DNA from 3 places in the Lentzea sp. HUAS TT2 genome. Region 1 is predicted to be linked to each of the others. Evidence: riboswitches for the same ligand, from Rfam matches in the RefSeq annotation. Region 1 holds a riboswitch; each other region holds the start of a gene.
What was found. Region 1 has a riboswitch for cobalamin ahead of metE (5-methyltetrahydropteroyltriglutamate--homocysteine S-methyltransferase). Riboswitches for the same ligand answer to the same signal wherever they lie in the genome.
Positions count from the first base shown of each region.

Region 1 (9,499 bases):
CATCACCAGCCAGGCCTCACCCTCGTCGTCGGGCAGCAGTCGTGCGACGGCCTCGGCGTCGCGGTGGCAGTAGGCGATGGCGAGCCGCAGGCCGATGGCCTGACTGCGGTTCTTGCTCGCGGGCTCTTCGAACCACCACTGTTGTTGCGCGGTCCTGGGGAACATCTTCGCAGTGTGCGGCACTGATCCCGATTTCGCCCGAGGACTTAGGTAAGCCTAACCAAAGGTGTATGTTGCGGGCATGTCGCGCTACTCCGCCTTCGACCGGTTCACGCTCAAGGCCGCCACCAAGGCCGCCGAGATGCTGATGGCCCCCGCGAACCGCCGCGAGGTCTTCGACCAGTTCGTCATGACCGTCACGGCGGTGACCGAGCTCAGCGAGCACATGCGCCGGATCACGTTCCACGCGCCGGAGCTCGCCTCGTTCGCGGTGACCGGCCCTGACGAGTACTTCGGCCTGCTGATGGCGACCGGCCGCGACCTCGTCATGCCGCCCGACGACCGCATCAACGTCCGCTCGTCGCTGCGCGCGATGCCCGAGGAGACGCGGCCAGACCTGCGCTGGTACACGGTCCGCGCGCACCGGCCCGAGGTGTCCGAGATCGACGTCGACTTCGTGGTGCACGGCGACGCCGGCCCCGGCACGCGCTGGGCCCGCCGGGCGATCGCGGGCGACCAGGCCGGGTTCCGCGCCGGTGGTTCGGCCTACCGTCCGCCCACGGAAGGGTCGGTGCTGCTCGCGGCCGACGAGACCGCGTTGCCCGCGCTCGCCGCGATCCTGGAGGTCGAGACGCGGCCGATGCACGTGTACGTCGAGGTGCCGGACGAGTCCTACAAGATCGACCTGGAGGCCGAGTGGGTGTTCCGCGGCTCTGACGAGCCGGGCAGCGCGGCACTGAAGGCGATCCGGGGCAGGACGCTGTCCACTGTGGAGTACGCGTGGGTGTGCGGGGAGTCGGGGCTGGCCAGCGGGGTGCGGCGGCACCTGGTCAAAGACCGCGGGGTGGACCGCAAGACGATCATGTTCAGCGGGTACTGGAAGGCCGGGTCAGCCCGCACGTGAGACGCCGCTGAGCCGCAACGTCCGCTCCACCAGCGGATCGGACGGCGCGATCCCGTACCGGTGCTCGTACACCGCCACCGTGATGCGCGCCAGGTCCTCGGCCGCGGCCGGTGACTGCGCCACGTAGTCCGCGGCCATCAGCAGCATCGGGTAGCCGGCGCTGCCCTGGGGCGGCAGGTAGCCGTTGACGGGCAGCAGCACGGCGCCGAGACGGCGGTAGAACGCGATGCGGCGGTGACGGATGCGTTCCTCCGCCGGGTCGATGCCGTGCTGGGCCGGGTCCTCGACGTCGTAGATGATCCGGGTGTGGCCGGCGCTGGTCATGGCCACGCGCAGATGTGTCCAGAGGTGTTCGCCGAGGCCCCTGCCCTTCTCCCCCACGGTGAAGTAGCGCAGGTAGACCCAGCCGGTGTCACCGAGAACCCTCAGCACCGCGAGGCCAAGAGGCTTGTCGTCGGTCAGTACCAGGGCGGTGTCGGCGAGCAGGTCGTCGAACGGCGCGCGCAGGTGCGGTTCGAAGCCGTCGAAGTAGATCTGTTGCACGTCAGCGAGTTCGGCTGACGTGAGCGAAGAAGCGGCTACCAGCCTCATCGGAACTGTCCCCCCACCATCGTGCGCAGCACCTGGATGTCCTTGATCCGGTCTGTGGTGACCGGGTTGTCCGAGAGCACGACGAGGTCCGCGAGCTTGCCGACCGTCAGCGTGCCTTTCACGTGCTCCTGTTTGCAGGCGTAGGCGGAACCGTAGGTGAAGGCGCGCAACGCTTCCAGGCCCGTCACCGCCTCGGCCGGGCTGAACGGCGTGCCGGACGACGTGAGCTGGTGGACCATGTCGTGCATGCCGAGCAACGGGGCGCCGCTCACCACCGGGCGGTCCGAGCTGCCGGGAACGATCATGCCCGCGTCCAGCAGCGAGCGTTGGCGGTAGGCCCACCGCGAGCGTTCTGGCCCCAGGGCTTTCAGCATGCCGTCGCCGATCTCGTTCACGAAACGGCCCTGTGGCACGGCGATCACGCCCAGCGCGACGGCGCGTTCGACCTGGTCGGGGCGGGCCACGCCGAAGTGTTCGATGCGGTGGCGGACGTCGGGGCGGGATGCGACGCGGTGGGCTTCCTCGTAAGCGTCCAGGACCAGGTCGATGGCCGCGTCGCCGATCGCGTGCGTGGCCACGCGCCAGCCGCCGCGGTGGGCCGCGATGATCCGCTCCCGCAACGCGTCCGACGAGTCTTGCAGGTAGCCGTGGTTGCCCGGGGTGTCGGCGAAGTCGTGGCACATGGCGGCGGTGTGGCCGATCAGGGAACCGTCGGAGAAGATCTTGGTCGGGCCGATGCGCAGCCAGTCGTCGCCGAAACCGGTGCGGACGCCCAGGTCCAGGCCGAGGCCCAGTTCGGTCACGGGGTGCAGGACGTCGGCGGCGATCATGAGCTCCACCCGGACGTGCAGCCTTCCCTGCTCGCGGGCGCGGTGGTAGGCCTCGAGCTCGACCGGGGACTTGCCGATCCAGCCGCCGCCGATGCCCGCCTCGACGCAGCTCGTGATGCCCTCGCTGAGGTAGACGCGGCCGGCGCGGTCGATCGCGTCGACCAGGGTGTCCACCGGGTAGGGCAGGACCAGCGGGTTGACCAGTTGCTGGGCCTGTTCCTGCAGCAGGCCCGTCGGGCGGCCGTTCTCCGTGACGACCAGCCCGCCGGAGACCTCGACCGGGCGCTCGGAGATCCCCAACGCTTCCAGCACGGGCGTGTTGACCACGCACATGTGACCGGACGTGTGCTTGATCCACACCTTGCGGCCGCGGGCCACGCGGTCCAGGCCGTCGCGGGTCGGGTGACCGCCGCACTTGTTCTGGTCGTAGCCGAAGCCGACGACCCACTCGCCGTCCGGCGCGGCCGCCACGGCCGCGTACAGGGCGTCCAGGCTCGTGACCCGGCAGTCCACTTCGGACAGAGTCAGGCCGAACCAGGCCATGTGGTTGTGGGCGTCGTGGAAGCCCGGTGTGACGGTCGCGCCCTGGAGGTCGACCACCTCGCGGGCGGGGACCTCCTCCAGGGCGACGATCCGGTCACCGAGGACGGCCAGCGCGGACGCCGGGCCGTCCAGCGTCACGAACTCGGCGTTCGTGAGCAGCAGGTCCGCCTTGATCATGCGAGTCCTTCGAAGGCCTTGCGGTACCAGTCGCTCCACGGCGCGGGACGACCGTCGGGTCCGACCTTGACGATCACCCGGTGGCCGGAGGCGTAGTGGCCGCAGCGGAAGCCGTAACGGGCGCTGGTGGTGCCGATGCGGTCGGCGGTGATCTCGACCAGAAGCATGCCGGGTGCGGTGAAAGCCGCGTTGAACTCGATGTGCAGTTCCTTGACCACGTAGTTCAGGTCGGGGTCGCGGTCGGCGTAGGTGGACCAGCCGAAGCCCATCGACTCGAACAGCGCGGACTGGGCGCGTTCGACGTGGAGTGCGAACCGCGAGTTGTGCAGGGTGCCGTTCAGATCCAGCTCGTCGAAGAAGACAGGGCTCTCCCAGTGAAAGCTCACCGCAGCAGCTCCTTGGCGACGCGTTCCGACGGGGTGCGCGGTAGATCCTCGCGGAACTCCCAGAAACGCGGAACCTTGAACGAGGCCAGGCGTTCGGCGCAGTACGAGGCGAGCTCCCGATCAGTGATCTCCCCGACCACGAACGCCTTCACCTCCTCACCGCGAATGTCGTCCGGCACGCCGATCACGGCCGCGAGGCGCACCGACGGGTGCGACATCAGCACTTCCTCGACCTCGTGCGCGGCCACGTTCTCGCCGCTGCGCCGGATCATGTCCTTGGTGCGGCCGAGGTGGTAGACGCGGCCGTCCTCGATCCGCGCGAGGTCGCCCGTGCGGAACCAGCCGTCGGCGAACGGCGAGGGCAGCCCGAGGTAGCCGTCCATCATCCCGGGACCGCGCAACCACAGTTCGCCGTCCACGATCTTGGCCTCGCGGTGCGGCGCGGGCAGGCCGAGGCAGCCCGTGCCGACGAACCTGTCGTGGTCCTCGGCGGTGATCCGCAGGTCGGCGCCCGTCTCGGTCATGCCGAACGCCTCGAACCAGCCGACGCCCCACCGCTCTTCCAGCTCGGCGTGCAGGGCGGGCGGGATCGCCGAGGCCTGCACGACCCGCACCCGATGCGCGCGGTCCAGCGGGTCGGGTGGCATGCGCAGCAACAACGTCGGCATCGCGCCGAGGCAGTAGAAGTAGGTGACGCCGTGCTCGCGGACCTTCGCCCAGAACGACGAGGGGTGGAAGCCGTCCAGCACCACCAGATGCGCGCCGGCGAGCAGCGCCGCGACGACGTTCCACTGTGGATCGATGTAGTGGAACGGTTGCGCGGTCAGCATCACGTCGTCGGAGCCCAGGTGCGGGAAGTGCTCGACCAGGCTGCCGCCGAGCGTCATCCAGTACGAGTGCGACAGCACGCACGCCTTCGGCTTCCCGGTGGTGCCGGAGGTGAACTGCAGGCTGACCGGCGCGGACACCTCGCCCTGCACGAACCCCTCGACCGGCTCCAGCGCTTCCACGTAGTGCACCACGTGATCAGCGAGCAGCGGCCGGAACTCCTCCGTGCTGACCACGGCCACCACCTCGGCGGTCCGCAGCACGTGCGCGGCGTCGACCGAGCGGTACCGAACGTTGATCGGCACGGCCGTGGCGCCGAGCTTGACCAGCGCGAACCAGACCAGCGGGAACTCCGGCACGTTCCGCAGCATGATCGCGACCCGGTCGCCCGCGCGGATCCCCCTGTCCCGCAACGCCTGCGCGTACCCGTCGGACAACGCGTGGATCTCGGCGAACGTGAACGAGCCGCCAGGATCGAACGTCCACGCGATCTTGTCCGGCCACCGCGTCACGGCCGTGCGCAGTGCTCCGATGAGATCAGCCACGGCCGAACTCCTCACGGGGCTTGTCCCCCTCACCGGAGGTGCTGGTGATCACGGCGTGGTCGACCTCGGTGGCCAGCGCCTGATCAAGCGTCGCGCCGCAGCCTTGGTCGACCGCGCGTTTCGCCAGCAACGCGGCCACCGGCGGCTGGGCAGCGATGCGTTTCGCGAGCTTCATCGCGTGCTTCTCGTGGTCGTAGACCTCCCGGTAGACCACCCCGAGCTGCATCAGCCGGCCACCGGTGATCCGCTCGCCCAGCAGCAGCCATTCCTTCGCCTTGTGCGGACCGACGACCTTCGGCAGCAGGCCAGAGATGCCTCCTGTGACGCTGAGACCAACGCTGACCTCGGGAAACCCGAACTCCGCTCCGATACTCGTCACGATGAGGTCGCACCCCAGGGCGAACTCGGCGCCCGCACCGAGCGCGTACCCGTGGACCGCCGCGATCACCACACCGGGGAAGTCGCGGATCGCGCGGGTGACGTCCTGGATGCGCTCCAGCCGTGCCCGCGTCTGCTTCTCGGTCTCGACCGGCACCGGCTCCTTGAGGTCGTGGCCCGCGCAGAACGCCTTGCCGCGGCCCGCCAGCACGATCACCCGCGCCCCGTCCTCACGAGCCCGCGCGAACGCCGCCAGCAGGTCCTCGACCAGCGCCGGGACCACGGCGTTGAGCCGTTCCGGACGGTTCAGGTGCACCTGGGCGATGCCCTCGGCACAGGAGTAGTCGACGGTCATCTCTCCCCTTCGATCGATCGATCGATCGGGCTTGACGCTAGAGTGAGCGCGTCCGGCCGGTCAAGGGAGGCAGCAGATGACGACGGAGGAACGGGTCCGCGAGGCCGCCGTGCGGTTGTTCGCCGAACGCGGCTTCCACGGCACCGGCATCCGCGACCTCGCCCAGGCCGCCGGCCTCTCGTCGGCCACGCTCTACCACTACATGGGCACCAAGGAAGACCTGCTGGCCGAGATCATGCGCACCAGCCTCACCGAGCTGATCGGCAAGGCCGAGCTGATCACCGGCGACGAGACGGACCGCCTCGTCGCGTTGGTCGAGATGCACGTGCGCGCGCACGCCGAGAAGCCGCGCGAGACGACGGTCGTGGACGGCGAGATGCGCGCACTGACCGGTGAGCGGCGCGCGGAGATCGTGGCGTTGCGCGACCGCTACGAACGCTTCTGGCAGCAGGCCATCGACGACGGGGTGAAGGCACGGAAGCTGACCGTGGCCGATCCGGGTGTGGCGCGGCTCGCATTGCTGGAGATGTGCAGCGGGGTTTCGCGCTGGTACTCCCCCACCGGGCCGGTCGACCTGAGTGATCTCACCGTCCAGTACGCGGACATGGCGCTGGGCATGCTCGGCGCGGCCCGCTAGGGTCGGTGCTGCCAGCGGTTCACCCGGGCTCGTTCCGGGTGGAGCAAAAGGGAACCCGGTGCGAGTCCGGGACTGCCCCGCAGCGGTGAGTGGGAACGAAAGCCGTCAGAAGCACTGGGTCTGCCAGATCTGGGAAGCGACGGCCGGTAGGAGCAGGCAACACGCCCACGAGTCCGAAGACCTGCCGCCGGTCCGCGCGCCGACCCGGTGCGCGGTGCTCCGGAGCCTCTCGGGCGGGCTGACGGGCGCGGCTGCGTGCCGTCCTGCTCGCGTGTCTCCGGTGCTTCCGCACGCTCGCGAGGAGAGAGCTTGTGACCATCGGCAGCACTGTCTTTGGTTATCCCCGAATCGGACCGAAGCGCGAGCTGAAGCGCGCGGTCGAGCAGTACTGGACTGGGAAGATCGACGAGGCCGCCCTGCGGGAGACGGCGAAGCAGCTCAGGGCGCAGACCTGGGCCGAACTGTCCGAACTGGACTCCGTGCCGTCGAACACGTTCTCGTTCTACGACCAGGTGCTCGACACGACCCAGCTGTTCGGCGCGATCCCGCAGCGGTTCCGCGACCTCGGACTGTCCGAACTGGACACCTACTTCGCGGCGGCACGCGGCCGTGACGGCGCCGCGGCCCTGGAGCTGACCAAGTGGTTCGACACGAACTACCACTACCTGGTGCCGGAACTGGGCCCGGACACCGAGTTCCGGCTGGCCGGTGACAAGCCGATCGCCGAGTACCGCGAAGCGCTCGAACGCGGTTTCACGACCCGTCCGGTGCTGCTCGGCCCAGTGACGTTCCTGTTGCTGGCCAAGAGCACGGTCCCGGGCTTCGACCCGCTGACGTTGCTCGACCGCCTGCTCGAGGCCTACGTCGAGCTGCTCGGCCGCCTGCGCGTCGAGGGCGTCGAGTGGGTGCAGATCGACGAACCCGCGTTCGCCGCCGACCGCACGGCGGCCGAGCTGAACGCGTTGCGCCGCACGTACCGGACGCTGAGCGGGCTGCCGGGCCGGCCGAAGCTGCTGGTCACCGGCTACTACGGCGATCTCGGTGAGGCGCTGCCGATCCTGGCGGCCTCCCAGGTCGAGGCGATCGGCATCGACCTCGTGAGCGCACCGGACACGTCGGTCGCGATCCCCGCGTTGCGCGACAAGATCCTGGTCGCCGGCCTGGTCGACGGACGCAACGTGTGGCGCACCGACCTGCACACCGCGCTGGCGAAGGCCGCGACACTGCTGGGCTTCGCGAGCGAGGTCGTCGTGTCGTCGTCCTCCACGCTGCTGCACGTGCCGTACGACCTGGAGGCTGAGGACCTGGAGCCGGACGTGCAGGCGCGGCTGGCGTTCGCCCGGCAGAAGGTCCGCGAGATCGTGGTGCTGGGCAAGGCTTTGCGCGAGGGAGCCGACGGCGCCTGGGCCGACGAGGCGAAACGCCAGGTGCCCAGCCCGCGCCGGGACGACCACGTGCGGGCGCGCATCGCGTCGCTGCGGCCGGAGCACAGCCTCCGCGCGCCGTACGAGGAACGGGCCGCGGCCCAGCAGGCCCGGCTCGGGCTGCCGCCGCTCGCGACCACGACGATCGGCTCGTTCCCGCAGACCGGCGACATCCGCAGGGCGCGCGCGGCGGTCAGGAACGGCGAGATCACCGAGGACGAGTACGGGCAGCGGATGCGCGACGAGATCGGCCGCGTGATCGACCTGCAGGAGGACATCGGCCTGGACGTGCTGGTGCACGGCGAACCCGAGCGCAACGACATGGTCCAGTACTTCGCCGAACACCTGGAAGGCTTTGCCAGCACGGAGTTCGCGTGGGTGCAGTCGTACGGGTCGCGCTGCGTCCGGCCGCCGATCATCCACGGCGACGTGTCGCGGCCGAAGCCGATGACGGTGCCGTGGAGCACCTACGCGCAGTCGCTGACGGCCAAGCCGGTCAAGGGCATGCTGACCGGCCCGGTGACGATCCTCGCGTGGTCGTTCGTGCGCGACGACCAGCCGCTGGCCGACACCGCGGCCCAGGTGGCGCTGGCGTTGCGCGACGAGATCCGCGACCTCGAGGCCGCCGGGATCCGGGTGGTGCAGGTCGACGAGCCGGCGTTGCGCGAGCTGCTTCCGTTGCGCCGGAAGGACCAACCGGCGTACCTGGAGTGGTCGGTCGGCGCGTTCCGGCTCGCCACCGCGGGCGCGACGACGGGCACCCAGATCCACACCCACCTGTGCTACTCGGAGTTCGGCGAGGTGATCGGCGCGATCTCCGACCTCGACGCGGACGTCACGACGATCGAGGCGGCCCGGTCCAAGATGGAGATCCTGGAGGGCCTGGAGTTCCCGCGCGGCATCGGTCCCGGCGTCTACGACATCCACTCACCGCTGGTGCCGGGCGAGGACGAGATCGTCGCGCTGATCACCGAGGCGGTGCGTGCGGTGCCAGGTGAACGTTTGTGGATCAACCCCGACTGCGGGTTGAAGACGCGCGGTTACGCCGAGGTGGAGCCCGCGTTGCGAAACCTGGTCGCGGCGACCCGTCGCATGAGGTCCAGCCTGGGCTGATGAGAGCGCGACCCCGGGACGTGATCGATTCCGTCCCGGGGTTGTTAATTTCCCGGTATGGCAAAGATTTGGCGAAGTACCTAGACGTGAACGCGGTTCATGTACCACCTTCGGCCTCGCAAGCCTCACTCCCCTGCATCCCGGAGGCCTGAAGTTGAGGAAGAAGCTCCTGTCCGCGCTGGCCGGCGCACTGCTGATCACGGCACTGTTCCCCGGCGTCGCGCTCGCCGACCCGCCCCGGGCCATCCCCGCCAACTACGAGGCGGCCGACGGCAAGTGGCAGCCCGCGTTCGACTACGACGGCGACGGCTGCTACCCCACCCCGGCGATCTCGCCGACCGGTGACATCGCGCCGGGACTGAACAACTCGGGCGCCCTGAACGGCAACTGCCACGACAGGTCCGACCTGGACAACACCAACTCCTACAGCCGCTCCAAGTGCAACAACGGCTGGTGCGCCTACCTGTACGACCTGTACTTCGAGAAGGACCAGGCCGTCCCGCTGTGGGACTGCTGCGGTCACCGTCACGACATCGAGCACGTCGTCGTCTGGGTGCAGAACGACGTGGCCCAGTTCGTCTCGACGTCGGAGCACGGCAAGTACAAGACCCACCCGCGTGCCAACGTGC
Region 1 is NZ_CP196667.1:9,266,988-9,276,486, forward strand. Features, by position in the region: gene ACSHWB_RS43700 (hypothetical protein) at 1-165, opposite strand, end outside; gene ACSHWB_RS43705 (siderophore-interacting protein) at 242-1,063, shown strand; gene ACSHWB_RS43710 (hypothetical protein) at 1,049-1,654, opposite strand; gene ACSHWB_RS43715 (amidohydrolase) at 1,651-3,204, opposite strand; gene ACSHWB_RS43720 (acyl-CoA thioesterase) at 3,201-3,590, opposite strand; gene ACSHWB_RS43725 (AMP-binding protein) at 3,587-4,963, opposite strand; gene ACSHWB_RS43730 (enoyl-CoA hydratase/isomerase family protein) at 4,956-5,696, opposite strand; gene ACSHWB_RS43735 (TetR/AcrR family transcriptional regulator) at 5,773-6,333, shown strand; cobalamin riboswitch at 6,332-6,536, shown strand; gene metE (5-methyltetrahydropteroyltriglutamate--homocysteine S-methyltransferase) at 6,645-8,870, shown strand; gene ACSHWB_RS43745 (NPP1 family protein) at 9,025-9,499, shown strand, end outside.

Region 2 (9,499 bases), 1.2 Mb from region 1:
GCCCGCGTCCTCCATGGCCTGAACGAGTCCGCGCGCGATCTCCTCGATCGCGTCGACGTCCTCGCGACCCGTGGTCGTGAGGCCGAGCGCCTCGCGCAGACCGGGCAGCGCGGCGACCTGACCGCCCCACATCTGCCGTGCCTGCAACATGGCGAGCACGAGGTTGACGCGGACGCTCCCGGTCGGCGCCTCGCCCAGGACGTGCAGGCCGTCGCGGATCTGAACGTCCTTGACCTCGCAGAGCCAGCCGTCGACGTGCAGGATGAACTCGTCGAACTCCGCGTCGTGCGGCCGGTCCTCCAGGCCTAGGTCGTGGTCGAGCTTGGCTGCCTGGATCAGCGTCCAGATCTGCGCGCGGATCGCCGGCACCTTCGCCGGGTCCATCGCGGAGATGTTGCCGTATTCGTCGAGCAACTGCTCCAGGCGCGCGATGTCGCCGTAGCTGTCGGCGCGGGCCATCGGCGGCACGAGGTGGTCGACCAGCGTGGCGTGCGCACGGCGCTTGGCCTGGGTGCCCTCGCCCGGGTCGTTGACGAGGAACGGGTACACCAGCGGCAGATCGCCGAGCGCCGCGTCCGTGCCGCAGGATGCCGACATGCCGACGGTCTTGCCGGGCAACCACTCCAGGTTGCCGTGCTTGCCGACGTGCACGACCGCGTCCGCGCCGAAGTTCGACTCGATCCACCGGTACGCCGCGAGGTAGTGGTGCGACGGCGGCAGGTCCGGGTCGTGGTAGATCGCGATCGGGTTCTCGCCGAACCCGCGCGGCGGCTGCACGATCACGACGACGTTGTTGGACCGCAACGCGGCCAGCACGATCTCGCCGTCCTTGGACTTGGAGTGGTCGACGAAGAGCGTGCCGGGCGCCTCGCCCCAGTGCTCCTGCATCGACTCGCGGAATTCCTCGGGCAGCGTCTCGTAGAACTCCCGGTAGTCCGCGGCCGCGATGCGCACGGGGTTGCTCTCGAACTGCTCCTGCGTCAGCCAGTCGGCGTCCTGGCCACCGGCCGCGATCAACGCGTGGATCAACGCGTCGCCGTCCAGTTCCTGCACACCCGGCAGCGCGTCGCCGATGTCGTACCCGTGCTCCTGCATGGCCTTCAGCAGCCGCACGGTCGACGCCGGCGTGTCCAGGCCGACCGCGTTGCCGATGCGGGAGTGCTTGGTCGGGTACGCCGACAGCATGACCGCGATCTTGCGCTCCGCGACCGGGATGTGCCGCAACCTGCCGTGCCGGACCGCGATGCCCGCGACGCGCAGCGCCCGTTCGGGGTCGGCGACGTAGACGGTGAGGCCGTCCTCGTCGATCTCCTTGAAGGAGAACGGGACCGTGATGATACGGCCGTCGAACTCCGGGATCGCGACCTGGGTCGCGGTGTCCAAAGGAGACAGTCCGTCGTCGTTCTCGTCCCACGACGCGCGGCTCGACGTGAGGCACAACCCTTGCAGGATCGGCACGTCGAGCGCGGCCAGCGCACCGACGTCCCACGCGTCGTCGTCGCCACCCGCCGAAGCCTTCGCGGGGTTCGTGCCACCGGCGGCGAGCACCGTCACGACGAGCGCGTCGGCCTGGCGCAGCGTGTCGAGCAGCTCGGGCTCGGCGGTGCGCAGCGAGGAGCAGTAGACCGGCAGTGGCTTGCCGCCCTTGGCCTCGATCGCGTCGCACAGGGCGTGGACGAACGCCGTGTTCCCGGCCACGTGGTGGGCGCGGTAGTAGAGGACCGCGACCGTCGGACCTTCTGGAGCGGTCTCGCGTTCCAGCACACCCCAGGTGGGGGTGGCCGTGGGGGCCTCGAAGCCGTGGCCGGTCAGCAGCACGGTGTCGGAGAGGAACTTGTGCAGCTCGGTGAGGTTCGCCGGACCGCCGTGCGCGAGGTAGAGGTGCGCCTCCGCGCAGACCCCGCCGGGCACCGTCGACAGCTCCATCAGCGCCGCGTCCGGCTGCTGCTCACCACCGAGCACCACCACCGGCAGCCCGCTGGCCAGCAGCCAGTCGAGCCCTTCCTCCCACATCCGGCGCCCACCGAGGATGCGCACGAGCACGAGGCTGACGTCCTGCATCAACGCGGGCAGGTCGTCGGTCGTCAGTCGCGCCGGGTTGCCGAGCCGGTACTCGGCTCCGCTCGCACGCGCCGACAGCAGGTCGGTGTCGGAGGTCGACAGCAGCAGGATCACGCAGGCTCCATCCCTCGTGGGGTCCTCGCCCCAAAGTGCGGGTGACTCGGAAGCGGAGTTCCTGACTCCCAGCGGTGTTCGCTGGTCACAGTGGCGGGACCGCGCCGGATTCGCACCGGCTTCCTCCTGCGCTTCGTCGTTCGGGCTCACCCTAACCGGCGGGTTACAGTCCGACCTATGCGTAGTCACCCGGACGCCTGCCCCGGCGCCGTCGAGCTGCACGCCGCGGCCGACGGCGGGCTGGCGCGCATCCGGGTGCCGGGCGGCACTCTTTCCGCTGCTCAGTGGGATGTGGTGCGGACGGCCGCGGCTGAGCTGGGGAACGGTTCGGTGGAGCTGACCTCGCGGGCGAACCTCCAGATCAGGGGGCTCGCGGACGGGGTGGAGCTGGGGGCGCGGCTGGCCGCGGCCGGGCTGTTGCCGTCGGCGTCGCACGAGCGGATCCGCAACATCATCGCGGCGCCGCTGGAGGACAACCAGGCGCTGGTCGACGAGATCGACGCGGCTCTGTGCGCGGACCCTCTGCTGGCCTCGCTGCCAGGGCGTTTCCTGGTGACGGTGGGTGCTTCGGTGAGTGGGCTGGGCGGCGACTTCGGGCTGGTCAGCGACGTTCTGCTGCTCGCAGGCCGCGACACCGGCATCCGCGTCGCCGACCCCGTCTCCGCCGTCCTCACCGCCGCCCGCCTCTTCCAGCAGCTCCGCGGCCCGGCCTGGCGCCTGTCCGAAGTGGACGACGGTGTGCGAAAGATCACCGCTCACTTCGGCGCCACCGACGCCCCGCGCCTCACCCCGGTTGTGACTCCTGTCGCACCTTCACCTTTGACGCCAGGGGTCCCGCTCGGCCGCCTCGACGCCCACCAGCTCCCCGGCGTGCCCCTCCGCCTGACCCCGTGGCGCAGCCTGGTCGTCCCCGCCGGCACCGACACCTCCGGCCTGATCACGGACCCGGAATCCCCCTGGCACGGCGTGAGCGCCTGCACCGGGCGCCCCGGCTGCGCGAAGTCGCTCTCCGACGTGCGGGCCGACGCCCGCGCGTGGCTCGGAACCCCGCACGACCGGCCCGTTCACTGGTCGGGCTGTGCACGCCGCTGCGGCCGTCCCGCCGGCGATGTGATCGAGTTCGTCGCGACCGGCGACGGCTACGAGGAGATCAGGTGACGCAGTACATCAAGGACGGGGCGGAGATCTACCGCCAGTCCTTCGCCACCATTCGCGCGGAGTCGGACCTCACCAGGTTCCCGGCGGACGTCGCGAAAGTCGTCGTCCGCATGATCCACGCGTGCGGCATGACCGACCTGCCCGACGACGTCGCGTTCTCCCCGAACGTCGTGCGCGACGCCAGGGAGGCGTTGCGGGGCGGCGCCCCGATCCTGTGCGACGCCAACATGGTCGCGTCCGGCGTGACCCGCCGCCGTCTGCCGAAGGACAACGAAGTCCTTTGCTACCTGCAGGATCCGCGCACGCCGTCACGAGCGCAGGAGATCGGCAACACGCGCAGTGCCGCCGCACTCGAACTGCTCGCTGACCGCTTCGACGGCGCGGTGATCGCGATCGGCAACGCCCCCACCGCGTTGTTCCACCTCCTCGACCTGATCGCCGCCGGAGCCCCGCGGCCCGCGGCGGTCCTGGGCATCCCGGTCGGGTTCATCGGGGCGGCGGAGTCCAAGGAAGCTTTGTCCGCAACGGATCTGGAGCACCTCGTGGTGCGCGGCCGGCGCGGCGGCAGTGCCATGACGGCGGCGGCCATCAACGCGATCGCGAGCGAGGAAGAATGACGGGCAAGCTCTACGGCGTCGGCCTGGGTCCTGGCGACCCGGAACTCGTGACGGTCAAGGCCGCGCGACTCATCAACGAAGCCGACGTGGTGGCGTTCCACAGCGCCCGGCACGGCAGGTCGGTCGCCAAGACCATTGCGGCACCTTACTTCCGTGAAGATCAGATCATGGAACAGCTCGTCTACCCGGTCACCACCGAGGACACGGACGACTACCAGGGCGAGATCGACGCGTTCTACGAGGAGGCCGCCGCCACGCTGGCCGCGCACCTCGACGCCGGTCGTGACGTCGTCGTGCTCGCGGCGGGCGACCCGTTCTTCTACGGCTCGTACATGCACATGCACAAACGCCTCGCCGACCGTTACGAGTGGGAGGTGGTCCCCGGCGTGACGTCCGTGAGCGGGGCCAGTGCCGTCCTCGGCACGCCGCTCGTGGAACGCGACGAGGTGCTCACGATCCTGCCCGGCACGCTGCCGCCCGCCGAGCTCGCGTCCAGGCTCGCCGACACCGACTGCGCCGCGATCCTCAAGCTGGGCCGCACTTTCGGCAACGTCCGCGAGGCGCTCGAAGCGGCTGGCAGGCTCGACGGCGCCTGGTACGTGGAGCGCGCCACGACGAGCCGGCAGAAGATGGCGCCGCTGGCCGACGTCGACCCCGAGACCGTCCCGTACTTCTCGATCGCCGTGCTGCCGAGCCAGTCCAGGCCCGCCAAGCCGAAGGGTGAGGTCGTCGTTGTCGGCCTCGGCCCCGGCGCCCGCGCGTGGCTCACCCCGGAGGCCCGCCAGGAGCTGGAGGCCGCCGACGAACTGGTCGGCTACAGCACCTACCTCGACCGGGTTCCCGAACGCCCCGGCCAGAAGCGGCACTCCTCGCACAACCAGGTCGAGTCCGAACGCGCCGCCTTCGCGCTGGACCTGGCGCGCAAGGGTGCGCGGGTCGCGGTCGTGTCGTCGGGCGACCCCGGCGTCTTCGCGATGGCCACCGCGGTGCTGGAGGTCGCGGCGGAGACCCAGGACGTGCCGGTGCGCGTCATCCCCGGCGTGACGGCCGCGAACGCCGTGGCGGCCAAGGCGGGCGCTCCGCTCGGGCACGACTACGCGGTGATCTCCCTGAGCGACCGGCTCAAGCCGTGGGACGTCATCGCCGAACGCCTCGAAGCCACTGCCAAGGCCGACCTGGTCATCGCGATCTACAACCCGGCGTCCAAGGCCCGCACGCACCAGGTGGCGGACATGCGCGACCTGCTGCTCCGCCACCGCGCCCCGGAGACGCCGATCGTCGTCGGACGCGACGTCGGTGGCCCGGAGGAGGAGATCCGCGTCCTCACGCTCGGCGCGCTCGACCCGGCCACGATCGACATGCGCTGCCTGCTGATCATCGGCTCGTCGCAGACGATCGTGACGCCCCAGGGCGTCGTCTTCACGCCCCGGCGGTACCCAACCAGCTGACGGCAGCATCGACGTCGGCCACCGTTTCCGCTGGTGGGAGCGGTGGCCGACGCACGATCACGACGGGCACGCCCCGCTGCCGCGCGGCTTCGAGCTTGGCCGACGTCATCGCGCCGCCGCTGTCCTTGGTGACGAGGACGTCGATCTCGCGCGACCGCATCAGCTCCAGCTCACCGTCCACAGTGAACGGTCCGCGCGACAGCAGCACCTCGATCCGTTGCGGCATCGGGGGTTCCGGCGGCTCGACCATCCGCGCCAGGAACCACTGCGGGCACGCGGCGAACTCGGCCAGATCCTGCCGTCCGGTCGTCAGGAAGACGCGCGTCCCGGGAAGATCGCGCGCGGCCTCGGCGACGCTGTCCACCCAGCGCCATCCGGGCTGCGGCGTGAACCCAGGCCGCCGGAGGATCAGAAACGGCACACCGACCCGTTCGCAAGCCTCGAAAGCGTTCGACGTGATCCGCCGGGCGAACGGGTGCGTCGCATCGACCACGGCGTGGACATCGTTGGCGCGCAACCACTGCGCCAGACCGTCAACGCCACCGAACCCGCCGATCCGGACCTCGCCGACAGGAAGGGCGGGTTTGCTGACCCGGCCGGCCAGCGAAGAAACAGCAGCCACACGGGAAGCCAGTTCGCGCGCCTCCCCCGTCCCGCCGAGGATCAGGATCATCGAACCCGCGTGGCCGAGTACAGATGGCTGTCCGGGAACTGCGTCGCCCCCAGCACCTGCCCCACGATGATCACCGCGGTCCGCTTGATCCCGGCGGCCTCGACCTGCGCCGCGATGTCGTCCAGCGTCCCGCGCAACACGACCTCGTCCTCACGCGACGCGTAGGCGACGACGGCGACCGGGCAGTCCGGCCCGTAGTTCGGCACCAGCTCGGCGACCACGTCCGAGATCCGCTGCACGGCCAGGTGCAGCACGAGGGTTGCGTGACTGCGACCCAGCGTGTCCAGGTCCTCACCCTCGGGCATCGGCGTGGCGCGCTGCGAGGTCCGCGTCAGGATGACGGTCTGCCCGACCCCCGGCACCGTCAGCTCACGCTGCAACGACGCCGCCGCGGCCGCGAAGGCCGGCACGCCCGGCGTCACGTCATAGGCGATCTCCAACGCGTCCAACCGGCGCATCTGCTCGGCCATCGCGCTGAACACCGCAGGGTCTCCGGAATGCAGCCGGGCCACGTCCAGCCCCTGGTCAGACGCGGCCACGAGCTCGGCGACGATCTCGTCCAGCGTCAGCAGCGCCGTGTCGACCTTGCGCGCGCCCGGCGGACAGAAGTCCAGCAACTCCACGGGAACCAGCGCGCCCGCGTACAGGCACACCGGCGACGACTCGATCAGCGAGCGCCCCCGCACCGTGATCAGGTCCGCCGCACCAGGCCCGGCCCCGATGAAGTGCACGGTCACTTCGTCACGCTCCACGTCGTCACGGGCATGTGCGGCCGCCAGCCGGTGAACTTGCCGACCGACGAGCCGCGGTTCACCGCGATCCGCACCAGGTCCCCGCCGAGCCGCGCGTACCACTGCGCCACCACGGCCTCGGACTCCAGAGTCACCGCGTTGACGACCAAACGACCACCCGCGGCCAAAGCGTCCCAGCAGGCCTGCAGCACGCCGGGCACGGTCACGCCGCCACCGATGAAGATCGCGTCGGGCTTCTCCAGCCCCTCCAACGCGTCCGGCGCCCGTCCGATGTGGACCTCCACACCCGGCACACCCAGAGACGCAGCGTTACCGGCGATTCGCTCTGCGCGTTCGGCCGACTGCTCGACGGCGATCGCACGGCACGTCGGATGCGTGCGCGCCCACTCGATGGCGATCGACCCGGACCCGGCCCCGACGTCCCACAGCAGCTGCCCCGGCAGCGGAGCCAATCTCGACAGCGAAATAGCCCGCACCTCTCGCTTCGTCAGCTGGCCATCGGATTCGTAAACGTCATCAGGCAGTCCGGGAACCCGCGAGAGAGCGCTCCCGCCGTACTCGATCGCGATCACGCACAGCGGGTCCGAGTCCTGCCCGGACCAAGGGTAAACCCGCTCGGCGGCACCACCTAGCTGTTCGAGCACGATGATCGGTCCAGCAAGTGCCGCAACGGTCTCCGGGTCACCACCGAGCACGAGCACGCGCTGTCCCGGCGTCAACACGGGGCGTAGCAGGTCAGCCGATCGGGCCACCAGGGACACGACCTCGACCTCGTTCAACGCCCACCCGAGCCGCGCACAGGCGAGCGACACCGACGACGGATGCGGGATGACCGTCACCCGGTCTCCCAGCAACCGGACCAAAGTGGTGCCGATGCCGTGGAACATCGGGTCGCCGGACGCGAGCACGCACACGTCGCGGTACTTCTCGAACAACGCGGGCAACGCCGGTACCAGCGGCGACGGCCACGCGACCCGGTCGAACTCCCCCGGCACCAGATCCAGCTGGCGGCGCGACCCCATGAGCACACGCGACCGGGAAACCGCCTGCTGGGCAGCGGGCGACAGCCCGTCCCACCCGTCGGCACCGATGCCGACGACAACGACGTCAGACGGTCCCGGTGACACGCTTCACCTGGATCTCGATCACGACGCGCTCCGGGTTGACCCGCGGCTTCCTGTAGCGCAACGCATACCGCCGCTCGGCCTCGCGCACGGATTCCACGTCGTCGCGCACGACCGCAGGACCCTCCAACGTGGACCAACGGCGACCGTCCACCTGGCACACAGCCGCGTACCCGGCCTCGCTGACGTGCTTGACCTTCCACGACGCGCCGGACGTGATCACCCGCGCGACACCGGCCTCGGCGTCGAGCGTGACGCCGACCGGCACCACGTGCGGAGTCCCGTCGAGACGGACGGTGGACAGCGTGCACAGGTGACGTTCAGCCCAAAACTCGGCGAACTCGGCACCCCGGTCGATCGACATGCCACGCATCTTAGGTGGCGGCAGCGGTGCGGCCCGTCACCAGGAGGAGGTGACGGGCCGCACTTCAGGGCAGCACTACGGGTAGTTGATGACGTTCACCGGCACCGTGCCCGGTGGTGTCACTCCTCCCACGTCGTTGATCACGTGAGTGATCGTTCCCTGGTAGTTGAGCGACACGGTCAGCAGGTTGTGCAGCCTCACGCCGGACCGGTTGGGCACCTCGAACGCGTGCTCGGCCCGCACCGACGGGTTGACGTTGAAGAAGCAGTAGCTGCCGAGCCCCCACGCCTCGTGCGTGGTGACGCTGTCCGCGACCTTGTAGGCCGCGTAGCCCGTCACCCCGTTGGGTGCCATCCAGGACGCCTGGTTCGGCACGTCGTACGGCATCTCGTTCTGGTAGAAGATCGTCCGTCCGCCGTTGCCGTTCCAGATCACCTGGTACTTCTGGTAGTGCTCGACGAACAGGCCGGTGGCCAGCACGTCGTTGCCGTTCACGACCAGGCCGGTGTCACCGATGGCCTCGTTCCAGCCCCAGGTGCCGGCGTTGCCGTGGTCAGCGCGCCAGATCCAGCTGTGGTCGATGATCGTGTTGTTGCTGTTGACCACGAGGCTGTTCGTCGCCTTGCCCGCGACCGCACCGCCGACGCGGAAGAACACGTCCTGCAGCGTGGTCGGGTTGGAGGCGTGCGAGGCCGAGGAGCCGGCGGGGCCGACGGTCAGCAGCGAGTTCGACAGCGTGGTGCCCGCGTCGAACAGGATGCCCTTGATCCGCACGCCGTCGACGTCCGCGACCTGCATCGCGGTGACGCCGTTCTGCGGCACGATCGTCGCGTAGCCGATGCCCAGCACGACGGTGTTGGGCCGCGTGATGTTGATCGTCTGGTCGACGTTGTAGATGCCGGGCGTGAAGAACAGGTTGCAGCCCTGACCCAGTGCCGCGTTGATGGTCGCGGCGGTGTCGCCGGACTTCACGACGTAGAACTGGCTCATCGGCAACGACGTGCCGGGCGTGCTGCCGTTGGCCCACGACGCACCGGAAGCGTTGGTGCGCAGGGAAGGCAGGAACACGCGGTACTGGTTGCCGTCGAGGTAGAGATAAGGCACGTCACGCGAGATCGGCGTCGTCGCGAGGTTCGTCGACGGCGGGCTCGGGAACGTGTTCGCGGGTGCGCCCGGCGTACCGGAGAA
Region 2 is NZ_CP196667.1:299,194-308,692, forward strand. Features, by position in the region: gene cobN (cobaltochelatase subunit CobN) at 1-2,175, opposite strand, end outside; cobalamin riboswitch at 2,211-2,341, opposite strand; gene ACSHWB_RS01525 (hypothetical protein) at 2,353-3,333, shown strand; gene ACSHWB_RS01530 (precorrin-8X methylmutase) at 3,330-3,950, shown strand; gene ACSHWB_RS01535 (precorrin-2 C(20)-methyltransferase) at 3,947-5,398, shown strand; gene ACSHWB_RS01540 (cobalt-precorrin-6A reductase) at 5,370-6,071, opposite strand; gene cobM (precorrin-4 C(11)-methyltransferase) at 6,068-6,808, opposite strand; gene cbiE (precorrin-6y C5,15-methyltransferase (decarboxylating) subunit CbiE) at 6,805-7,950, opposite strand; gene ACSHWB_RS01555 (pyridoxamine 5'-phosphate oxidase family protein) at 7,931-8,320, opposite strand; gene ACSHWB_RS01560 (chitobiase/beta-hexosaminidase C-terminal domain-containing protein) at 8,387-9,499, opposite strand, start outside.
Region 2: another riboswitch for cobalamin. It lies ahead of cobN (cobaltochelatase subunit CobN); the one in region 1 lies ahead of metE (5-methyltetrahydropteroyltriglutamate--homocysteine S-methyltransferase).

Region 3 (9,499 bases), 3.2 Mb from region 1:
TCCGCGTCGTGGACTACAAGACCGGCGCCGCGCCCCGCGAGGTGGGCGAGGCGAAGGCGTTGTTCCAGATGAAGTTCTACGCCCTGGTCCTGTGGAAGCTGCGCGGTGTGGTCCCCCGCCAGCTGCGCCTGATGTACCTCGCCGACGGCCAGGCCCTCGCCTACACGCCGGACGAGTCGGAACTGGCCCGCTTCGAACGGACGCTGGACGCGATCTGGCAGGCCATCATGCGCGCGGCCCCGACCGGCGACTTCCGCCCCAACCCGAGCCGCCTGTGCGACTACTGCGACCACAAGGCCTTCTGCCCGGCGTTCGACGGCACCCCGCCGCCCTACCCCGGCTGGCCTGAGCCCGACGACACCGAGCCCCTCCAGGACCGGGACTGATGCAGGCCTTCTACCAGCCGCTGGGCGACGACACGTACCGCTCCACGTCGCACACCGTCGGCCCGTGGGGCCCGGACAGCCAGCACCTCGGCCCGCCCTCCGCGCTGCTGGTGCGTTCCCTGCTGGCACTGGGCAACCCGTCGTCGGCCCTGGCCCGCGTCACGTTCGAGGTGCTGGGCCCGGTACCGGTGGCCGACCTGCGAGTGTCCACTTCGGTCGAACGCCCTGGCCGTTCCGTGGAACTGCTGGCGGCTTCCCTTTCCCACGAGGGCCGTCCGGTGCTCACGGCTCGTGCGTGGCGCATCGTCAGTTCGGACACGACCTCCGTGGCAGGCGGCGAGGTCCCCGCACTGGCAGCGCCGGAGTCCGCCGTGCCGATGGAGATCCCGGACTTCTGGGGCGGCGGCTACCTGGCCGCCGTCGAGTGGCTTTCCGTGTCGGGCGGCATCTTCACGCCGGGCGATGCCCAGGTGTGGGCCCGGCCGCGCGTGGCCGTGGTCGAGGGTTCCGAGCCGTCACCGGAGGAGCGGCTGTTCGCCGTCGTCGACTCGGCCAGCGGCGTCTCGTCCCGTGTGGACATTCGCAAGTGGTACGCCATCAACACCGACCTGACCGTGCACCTGCACCGGCGCCCTGTCGGCGAGTGGGTGGGGATGGACGCGCGGACGACCATCGGGCCGGACGGGGTCGGGCTCGCCACCAGCGTGGTGCACGACGTGGAGGGGCCGGTGGGGACGACGGCGCAGGCGTTGTTCGTGCGCGAGCGCTGACGTGGAGAACCCTGTGCACGACACCCATCCCGCCGCCCAGGCCCTCACCGCGATGGCGCGACCCAGCACCGAGGCCGGCAGCCGCGGGGTGCTTCTCGGCTCACGGGCGAGATCGATGGACGACGCCCTGATCGAAGCCTTGCGAACCGAGCTGATCGCCAAGGGAGTACCGGAAGGCGCGATCCGCAAGTCCGGTTTCGTCGCCCTCGCCGGTGCCTACAACGACCGCCCGCGGCAATGGGATCTGGTGGTGATGGAGGGGGACCAGCTGGTCGCCGCCATCGAGTTCAAGTGGCAGTTCGGTCCGAGCATCGGCAACAACATCGGTAACCGGATGTCGGAGGCCGTTGCCCTGGCCGTTGACTTCGGCCGGGCGCACAACTCCTCGGAACAGAGCGCGTTCCGGCCCTTTCTGGGTTTTGTGTTCACCCTTGAGAAGACGCCGGGGGCGACCGCGCCTCTTCGGTCCGCTCAGGGCGCGACGTACGTCGACCGCTATCGCGACTTCTTCCGTCGTCTGCGGGACGACCAGATGTACGACGCCATCAGCTACATGACCTTCACCGGTGAATCCGAGATCGCGGTCGCGGAGCCGGACCCGACGATGGGGTTCGAAGGGCTGGCGCAGTCCGTCGCGGACCACGTCACCGCGTTCCGGAGACTGCGGGAGCACCACGACCCGGTGTCCGCGAGCGTCGCGCTGCGGCTCTCCACGCACAACAACCTCAGCGGTGTGCTGCTCGCGCTGCACGACATTGATTCGGGTCACGCCGCTGTGGAGGAGGTGACCGACGAGATCGGTCTCAAACGCCGGCGCGCCCTGCTGGATCGCCTGCGGAAGATCGTGGCCGACCCGGACGCGTCCGAAGCCGCGGTCAAGGAGATGATCGGACGGCACTACTGGCTGTTCGGCGGCCAGTACCAGGGCTTCCTGCCCGTCGAGCGGCAGGAGATCCGGCTGGTCTGCTCCGACCGCAGCGTCCACGTCGTCGAACTGAGCAGACCGGGAGCCGAGCTCGTCACGCTGCACGGCGACCAGCTGATCCTGTCGATGGCAGTGCACGAGGCGGTCAGCCGGTGCATGAACCACATCAGGACGCTCGACCTGACCGGCGCGGCGATGGAGGCGGTGCAGCGCGACGAGCCCGGTGCGGGCGTCGACTACCTCCGGGCGAAGGCGACGGTCGTGATCGGCGATCCCGCCCACGTCCGCATCGACGGCGTGACCGCCGGCATGGTCGAGCGGACGATCCGCTCCTACAACGCCCACCTGAGCCGCGTCCAGATCCTGACCTACGCCGACCTCATCGACAGCGCCGAGCGAGCGCTCCGCTTCACCGAGGACTGAGCGCCGCCACACCACAGGCCGCCACAGGAGTCATCTCGACGACCACCGACGTCGTCGGCCTGTTCGACCGAGCGGATGAGGGCGTAGCGTCGGTGAGACTGTGAAGAGGTTCGCGAACCGTCAGGAAGCGGGCCGCGCCCTCGCCGCGCGACTCGCCGACCTCCCGTGGCACGACCCGCTGATCCTGGGCCTGCCGAGAGGCGGCGTCCCGGTGGCCAAGGAGATCGCCCAGCACCTCAACGCCGAACTAGACGTGGTCGTCGCGCGCAAGATCGGTGCCCCGGGCCATCCCGAGTACGGCGTCGGCGCCGTCACCGCGGACAGCGAGCCCATCTACGACCCGGGAGTGCTCCGAGCCCTGAACCTCACTGAGGAACAGCTGGGCCACACCTGCGACGAGGAACGAGAAGAAGCCAGAAGGCGCACCGCCCTCTATCGCGGCGACAAGGCGCTCACCATCAAGGACCGCGATGTGATCCTGGTGGACGACGGCCTGGCCACCGGGGTCACCGCCAGAGCGGCGCTCCACTGGATCACCCAGCGCGAGCCGAAGAGCGTCACTCTAGCCGTGCCGGTGGCCGCCAGGGAGTCGCTCAGGACCTTCACGGCGCCGGTGATCGCGATCCTCACGCCGAAGCGCTTCGGCGCGGTCAGCCGCTGGTACGAGAGCTTCGATCAGACCACGGACGACGAGGTGCTCAGCGCGCTCTCGAAGTGCGACACCACCGGGAACGGCGAGTAGAAGCGGTGCAGCAGAGCTGACCACTGCGCGTAGGTGGGTCCCTGCCGGAAGCCGACGGTGTGCGCCTCGACCGAGTCCCAGCGCACGAGCAGCAGGTAGCGCGACGGGGTGTCGAGGCACCGCAGCAGTTCGAGGCCGCGGAAGCCCGGCGAGGCGGAGATCAGCTCCCGCGCCTCGCCGAACGCCCACTCGAACTCCTCGGCGGATCCTGGCAGCACGTCCAGCAGGGCGTGCTCGGTGATCACAGCCTGCAGAACCTGATGTCCGAGGCCAGCACGGCCTTGGCACCGATGGCGGCCAGCTCGTCCATCACCTTGTTCGCCTCCTTGCGCGACACCATCGCCCGCACGGCCGCCCAGTCGGGGTTGGCCAGCGGCGCGACGGTCGGTGACTCCAGGCCCGGGGTCAGGGCGATGGCGTCCTCGAGGATCGAACGCGGGCAGTCGTAGTCGAGCATCAGGTACTGCTGCGCGAACACGACGCCCTGGATGCGGGCCGTCAGCTGCTTCTTGGCGGCGGAGAGCTCCGAGCCGTTGCGGTGGATCAGGACCGCCTCGGACTCGCAGATCGGGTCGCCGAACGGCACCAGGTCGTGCTGCCGAAGGGTGCGGCCGGAGCCCACCACGTCGGCGATCAGGTCGGCCACGCCCAGCTGGATCGAGATCTCCACGGCGCCGTCGAGACGGATCACCTTGGCGGTGATGCCGCGGGCCTTGAGGTCGCGGCCCACGAGCTTCGGGTACGCGGTGGCGAGGCGCTTGCCCTCGAGGTCGGAGACCTTCCAGTCGGTGCCGCGAGGGCCCGCGTAGCGGAAGGTCGACGAGCCGAAGCCCAGCGCCAGCAGCTCCTCGACGGAGTTGCCGTTGTCGTCGGCGCCCGAGTCGGCGGCCAGGTCGCGGCCGGTGATGCCGAGGTCCAGGTCACCGGACGCCACGTAGATCGCGATGTCCTTGGGGCGCAGGAAGAAGAACTCGACGTCGTTGTTGTTGTCGAGCACGGTCAGGTCGCGCGGCTCGTGCCGCTGCCGGTAGCCGGCCTCGGTGAGCATGGCGGAGGCGCGTTCGGCGAGCGCGCCCTTGTTCGGGACTGCAACGCGCAGCATGTGGAAGTCTTCCGTCAGAGGTACTTGTAGACGTCTTCGAGGGTGAGCCCACGGCCCAGCATGAGCACCTGGAGGCGGTAGAGCAGCTGCGAGATCTCTTCGGAGAGCTTCTCGTCGGACTCGTACTCGGCGGCGATCCAGACCTCGCCCGCCTCCTCCAGGACCTTCTTGCCCTGCGCATGGACCCCGGCCTCGAGCGCGGCGACGGTGCCGGAACCTGCCGGCTTGGTGGCGGCTCGTTCGGTCAGTTCAGCGAACAGGGAATCGAAGGTCTTCACGGCATGACATCCTCCCATCCCGGCGACCCCCGTCCACACCGCGGTCGCATCTGTCCCAGGTCTTGGACGTGATCTGTCCTGCATGGACACCCAGTAGCGTGAACTTCCGTGTCTGAGTTCGCCGAGGTACTCGAAGCCCTCCGCCGGGTGCGCGGAATCAACCCGTTCTTCGCGCTCGACGTCGGCCGCCCCGACGATTCCTGGCTGCCGGGAACCGCGTTGCTGGAAGGTCCGGCGCTCAAGAACACGATCGACGCCATCGCGAACCGGTACAAAGCGGAGGAACCACGCGTCGCGGCCAGCCTGTTCTTCCTGAGCTACACGGCCCGGCTGCTCAGCCCTCTCACGGCCGCGGACCTCCCGATCGACGTCCGCCCGGAGAACCTCTGGTGGCAGCACCACCCCACCAACGGCCTGAGCGTCCGCATCGACCAGCCACGACTGGGCCCGAGTGCCGCCGAGGCGCTCGAACCGGTGGTGGAGGCGATCCAGGGGGTCACCCCGGTGGCGCGCGGACTGCTGTGGGGCAACGCGATGTCGAACGTCGCGGGCGCCCTCAAAATGGTTGTCCGCGCACGCATGCTCACCGCCGAGGAAGCGGAAGAACGCGGCGAACGGCTCATGAGCGCACCGCCGTTCGAACTGGCGGGTGAATTCCTGAGTTTTCCCGGCGAGGTCACGTTCCGGCGTCGGTCGTGTTGTCTCTACTACCGCGTCGCCGCAGGTGGGAAGTGTGGTGACTGTCCACTCGTGAAGTGAGGAACGCAACAACTCTTATGGCCGGTTGTGCTTAACGGGCCATTCAACTTACGGTGCACGCGCCGCAGTGACGGGAAGCCGGTGCAAATCCGGCGCGGTCCTCGCCACTGTGACCGGGAAGCGATCCCCGCCGAGCACGTCACTGGTCCCCGCCGGGACTGGGAAGACGCGGGGGCAGCGTTGATCCGGGAGTCAGGAGACCGGCTGCGGCGCCGCAAGGAGAGTTGACCTTCCACGAGGTATGGAGGAGCCCGTCATGACGAGCCCCGCAGCAAGCCTGTCCGCCGTCCGCGTGCCCAAATGGGCCTTCGCCGTCTCAGTGCTCGGCCTGATCGTCACCTACCTGGTCCTGCAGGAGAACGGCCTCGCGCTCGGCGCGGGTTCCGAGTTGCTGCACGAGTTCTTCCACGACGGGCGCCACGCGCTCGGCGTCCCCTGCCACTGATCCCCGATCCCAGGCAGGGAAGGCATGACGACGACGTACAAGTCCCTTGCGCTGCGCGGAATCGCGGCCGGCGGTATCGCCGGTGTCGCCTCCGCGCTCGTGCAGCTCCTGGTGACCGAGATCCCGATTCGCGCCGCGCTCGCGGTCGAAGAAGCTCGGGCACCTGCCGGTGAAGAGGCCGGCCACACGCACGGCGGCGAGGAAGAGCTGGTCAGCCGGGGCGCCCAGATCGTGGGCGGCATGCTCGGCGTGGTGATCGTCGGCATCGCGGTGGGCCTGGTGTTCGCCACCGCCTACGCGCTGTCGAAGCGCTGGTTCACCGGCAGCACGCCCTTCAGCCGCAGTCTCGCGTTCGGTGCCGCGGTGTTCGGTGCCGTGGCGCTGCTGCCGTGGCTCAAGTACCCGGCCAACCCGCCCGCCGTGGGCGACCCGGAGACGGTGAACTACCGGACCGCGCTCTACCTCGGTGTGGTGGTGGCCGGTCTGGTGATCGTGTGGGCCGCGAGCTGGCTCGCCGAGCAGCTGCGCGCGCAGTCGCAGCCGGTGCGGACCACGGCCGTGCTGCTCGCGGTGGCCGCGGCCGCCGCGGTGGTGCTGCTGGCGTTCCCCGCGCCGCCGGACACGATCCCCGCGGACATGCCGGTGAACGTGCTGTGGCAGTTCCGCCTCAGCTCGCTCGCCCAGCTCGCCACGCTCTACGTCGGCATCGGCGTGGTGTTCGGCCTGCTGATCGACCCGGCCACGCGCACGGCGAAGGCACGCGTGACCGAGGCCTCGGTCTAAAGCACCTTCAGCACGTCCAGGTCGACGCCGACGAGGGAGTCGCGGAACACCCGCCGCTCCCCCGTCGGCACTTCCACGTCACACGGCACGACCAGCACGGTGCACCCAGCGGCCACAGCGGCCGCGACACCGGTCGGCGAGTCCTCGATCGCCACGCACCGCGCAGGGTCGACGCCCAGCGACCGCGCGGCCTTCAGGTACGGCTCGGGCAGCGGCTTGTTCAGCCCGTCCACCTCGTCGCCGCACACGGTGACGTCGAACAGGTCCCGCCCGATCGTGTCCAGCGCGACCTCGGTCAGCGAGCGCTCGGTCGACGTCACGAGAGCCATCGGCACACCCGATTCACGCACGGCACGCAACGCCTCCTGGGCGCCCGGACGCCACGGCAGGCCGGCGCGGAAGACCTCCTCGGTGCGGCGTGAGATCCACGCGGCGCCGTCGGCCATGTCGGCCTCGGTGGGCTCGATGCCCACGTCGGTGAACAGGAGGCGCATCGTGGTGGGCACGTTGCTGCCGACCATGCGCTCCCGGGTCTCCAGCGACAGCACCCCGCCGAGCTTCTCCGCGTACTCGTAGAGCGGGATGTCCCACAGCTTCTCGGAGTCCAGCAGCGTTCCGTCCATGTCCCACAAAACAGCGTGCAGGTCAGACATTGAAGTACTTCGCCTCCGGATGGTGCGCCACGAAGGCGTCGGTGGACTGTTCCGGGTGGAGCTGGAGTTCCTCGGACAGCGAGACCCCGATGCGCGCCGGGTCGAGCAGCTCGGTGATGCGCCTGCGGTCTTCCATCTCGGGGCAGGCGCCGTAGCCGAACGAGTAACGGGCGCCGCGGTAGCCGAGCTTGAAGTACTCCTCGACGGCGGCCGGGTCCTCCGCGGCGACGCTGCCGCCGGTCGGCCACACGAGCTCCTCGCGGACCCGCTTGTGCCAGTACTCGGCCAGCGCCTCGGTGAGCTGGACCCCCAGTCCGTGGACTTCCAGGTACTCACGATACGCGTTCTTGCCGAACAGTTCGTTCGCGTGGTCGGCGATCGGCTGGCCCATCGTCACGAGGTGGAACGCGATGACGTCGGTCTCACCGGACTCGCGGGGACGCCAGAAGTCCGCGAGGCACAGGCGCCGATCCCTTTTCTGGCGCGGAAAAGTGAACCGGAAGCGCTCGGGCGAGTCCGCCGAGGGCTCCTCCAGGATCACGAGATCGTCGCCCTCGGAGACGCACGGGAAGTAGCCGTAGACGACGGCGGCGTGGGCAAGAACACCTTCCATTGCAAGGCGTTCCATCCAGTGACGCAGGCGCGGCCGGCCCTCGGTCTCGACCAGTTCCTCATACGTGGGGCCGCCGCCACGCGCGCCCTTCAAGCCCCACTGGCCCATGAACGTCGCCCGCTCGTCCAGCAGCGCGCTGTAGTCCGCGACCGGAATGCCCTTCACGACCCGGCTGCCCCAGAACGGCGGCGCCGGGATCGGGTTGTCCACGGCCACGTCCGAGCGGCCGGTCACGACTTCCTCTTCCACCGCAACGGCTTTGCGGGCCGCGGCGATGCGCAGCGACCGTTCGCGCCGGGCCTTGCGTTCCGCGGCCTTCGCCCGCATCTCCTCGTCCAGGAGTGGAGCCTCGCCGCGCTTGGCCGCCATGATCGCGTCCATCAGCCGCAGCCCCTCGAAGGCGTCCCGCGCGTAGCGGACGTCGCCGAAGTACATCTCCGTCAGGTCGTTCTCGACGTACGCGCGCGTCAGCGCCGCGCCGCCCAGCAGCACCGGCCACCGCGCGGCCACACCCCGGGAGTTCATCTCCTCGAGGTTCTCCTTCATGATCACGGTCGACTTGACCAGCAGGCCGGACATGCCGATCGCGTCCGCGCGGTGTTCCTCGGCGGCCTCCAGGATGGTGTTGATCGGCTGTTTGATGCCGATGTTCACGATCTCGTAGCCGTTGTTGGACAGGATGATGTCCACGAGGTTCTTGCCGATGTCGTGGACGTCGCCCTTCACGGTGGCGAGCACGATCCGGCCTTTGCCACCGGCAGCGTCGTCCTCGGACCGTTCCATGTGCGGTTCGAGGTGCGCGACGGCGGTCTTCATGACCTCGGCGGACTGCAGCACGAACGGCAGCTGCATCTGGCCGGAGCCGAAGAGCTCGCCGACGGTCTTCATGCCCGCCAGCAACGTGTCGTTGATGATCTGCAACGCCGGCCGCTCGTCCAGGGCGAGGTCCAGGTCGGCTTCCAGACCATTGCGCTCACCGTCGACGATCCGGCGCTGCAACCTCTCGAACAACGGCAGCGCGGCCAGTTCCTGGGCCCGCGTCGCGGAGTTCGACTTCGTGGTGACGCCCTCGAACAGCTCCATGAGCCTCTGCAACGGGTCGTACCCCTCGCGGCGGCGGTCGTAGACCAGGTCCAGCGCCACCGCGCGGTGCTCGTCCGGGATGCGCGCCATCGGCACGATCTTGGACGCGTGCACGATCGCCGTGTCGAGACCCGCCTGCACGCATTCGTGCAGGAACACGGAGTTCAGCACCTGGCGCGCAGCCGGGTTCAGTCCGAAGGAGACGTTCGACAGCCCCAGAGTCGTCTGCACGTCCGGAAAACGGCGCTTGAGCTCGCGGATCGCCTCGATCGTCTCGACGGCGTCGCGGCGGACCTCCTCCTGGCCGGTGGAGATCGGGAACGTCAGGCAGTCGACGATGATGTCGCCGACGCGCATGCCCCAGTTCGCCGTCAGGTCCTCGATCAGCCGGGTGGCGACGCGGACCTTCCACTCGGCCGTGCGGGCCTGGCCCTCCTCGTCGATGCACAGCGCCACGACCGCCGCGCCGTGCTCGGAGACGAGCCGCATGATCTTCTGGAACCGCGAGTCCGGGCCGTCGCCGTCCTCGTAGTTGAC
Region 3 is NZ_CP196667.1:6,027,416-6,036,914, reverse strand. Features, by position in the region: gene ACSHWB_RS29450 (RecB family exonuclease) at 1-386, shown strand, start outside; gene ACSHWB_RS29445 (thioesterase family protein) at 383-1,156, shown strand; gene ACSHWB_RS29440 (PaeR7I family type II restriction endonuclease) at 1,158-2,504, shown strand; gene ACSHWB_RS29435 (phosphoribosyltransferase) at 2,605-3,246, shown strand; gene ACSHWB_RS29430 (antibiotic biosynthesis monooxygenase family protein) at 3,180-3,491, opposite strand; gene hisG (ATP phosphoribosyltransferase) at 3,488-4,348, opposite strand; gene ACSHWB_RS29420 (phosphoribosyl-ATP diphosphatase) at 4,363-4,626, opposite strand; gene ACSHWB_RS29415 ((2Fe-2S)-binding protein) at 4,735-5,385, shown strand; cobalamin riboswitch at 5,434-5,608, shown strand; gene ACSHWB_RS29410 (CbtB domain-containing protein) at 5,642-5,830, shown strand; gene ACSHWB_RS29405 (CbtA family protein) at 5,855-6,613, shown strand; gene ACSHWB_RS29400 (HAD family hydrolase) at 6,610-7,236, opposite strand; gene metH (methionine synthase) at 7,259-9,499, opposite strand, start outside.
Region 3: another riboswitch for cobalamin. It lies ahead of ACSHWB_RS29410 (CbtB domain-containing protein); the one in region 1 lies ahead of metE (5-methyltetrahydropteroyltriglutamate--homocysteine S-methyltransferase).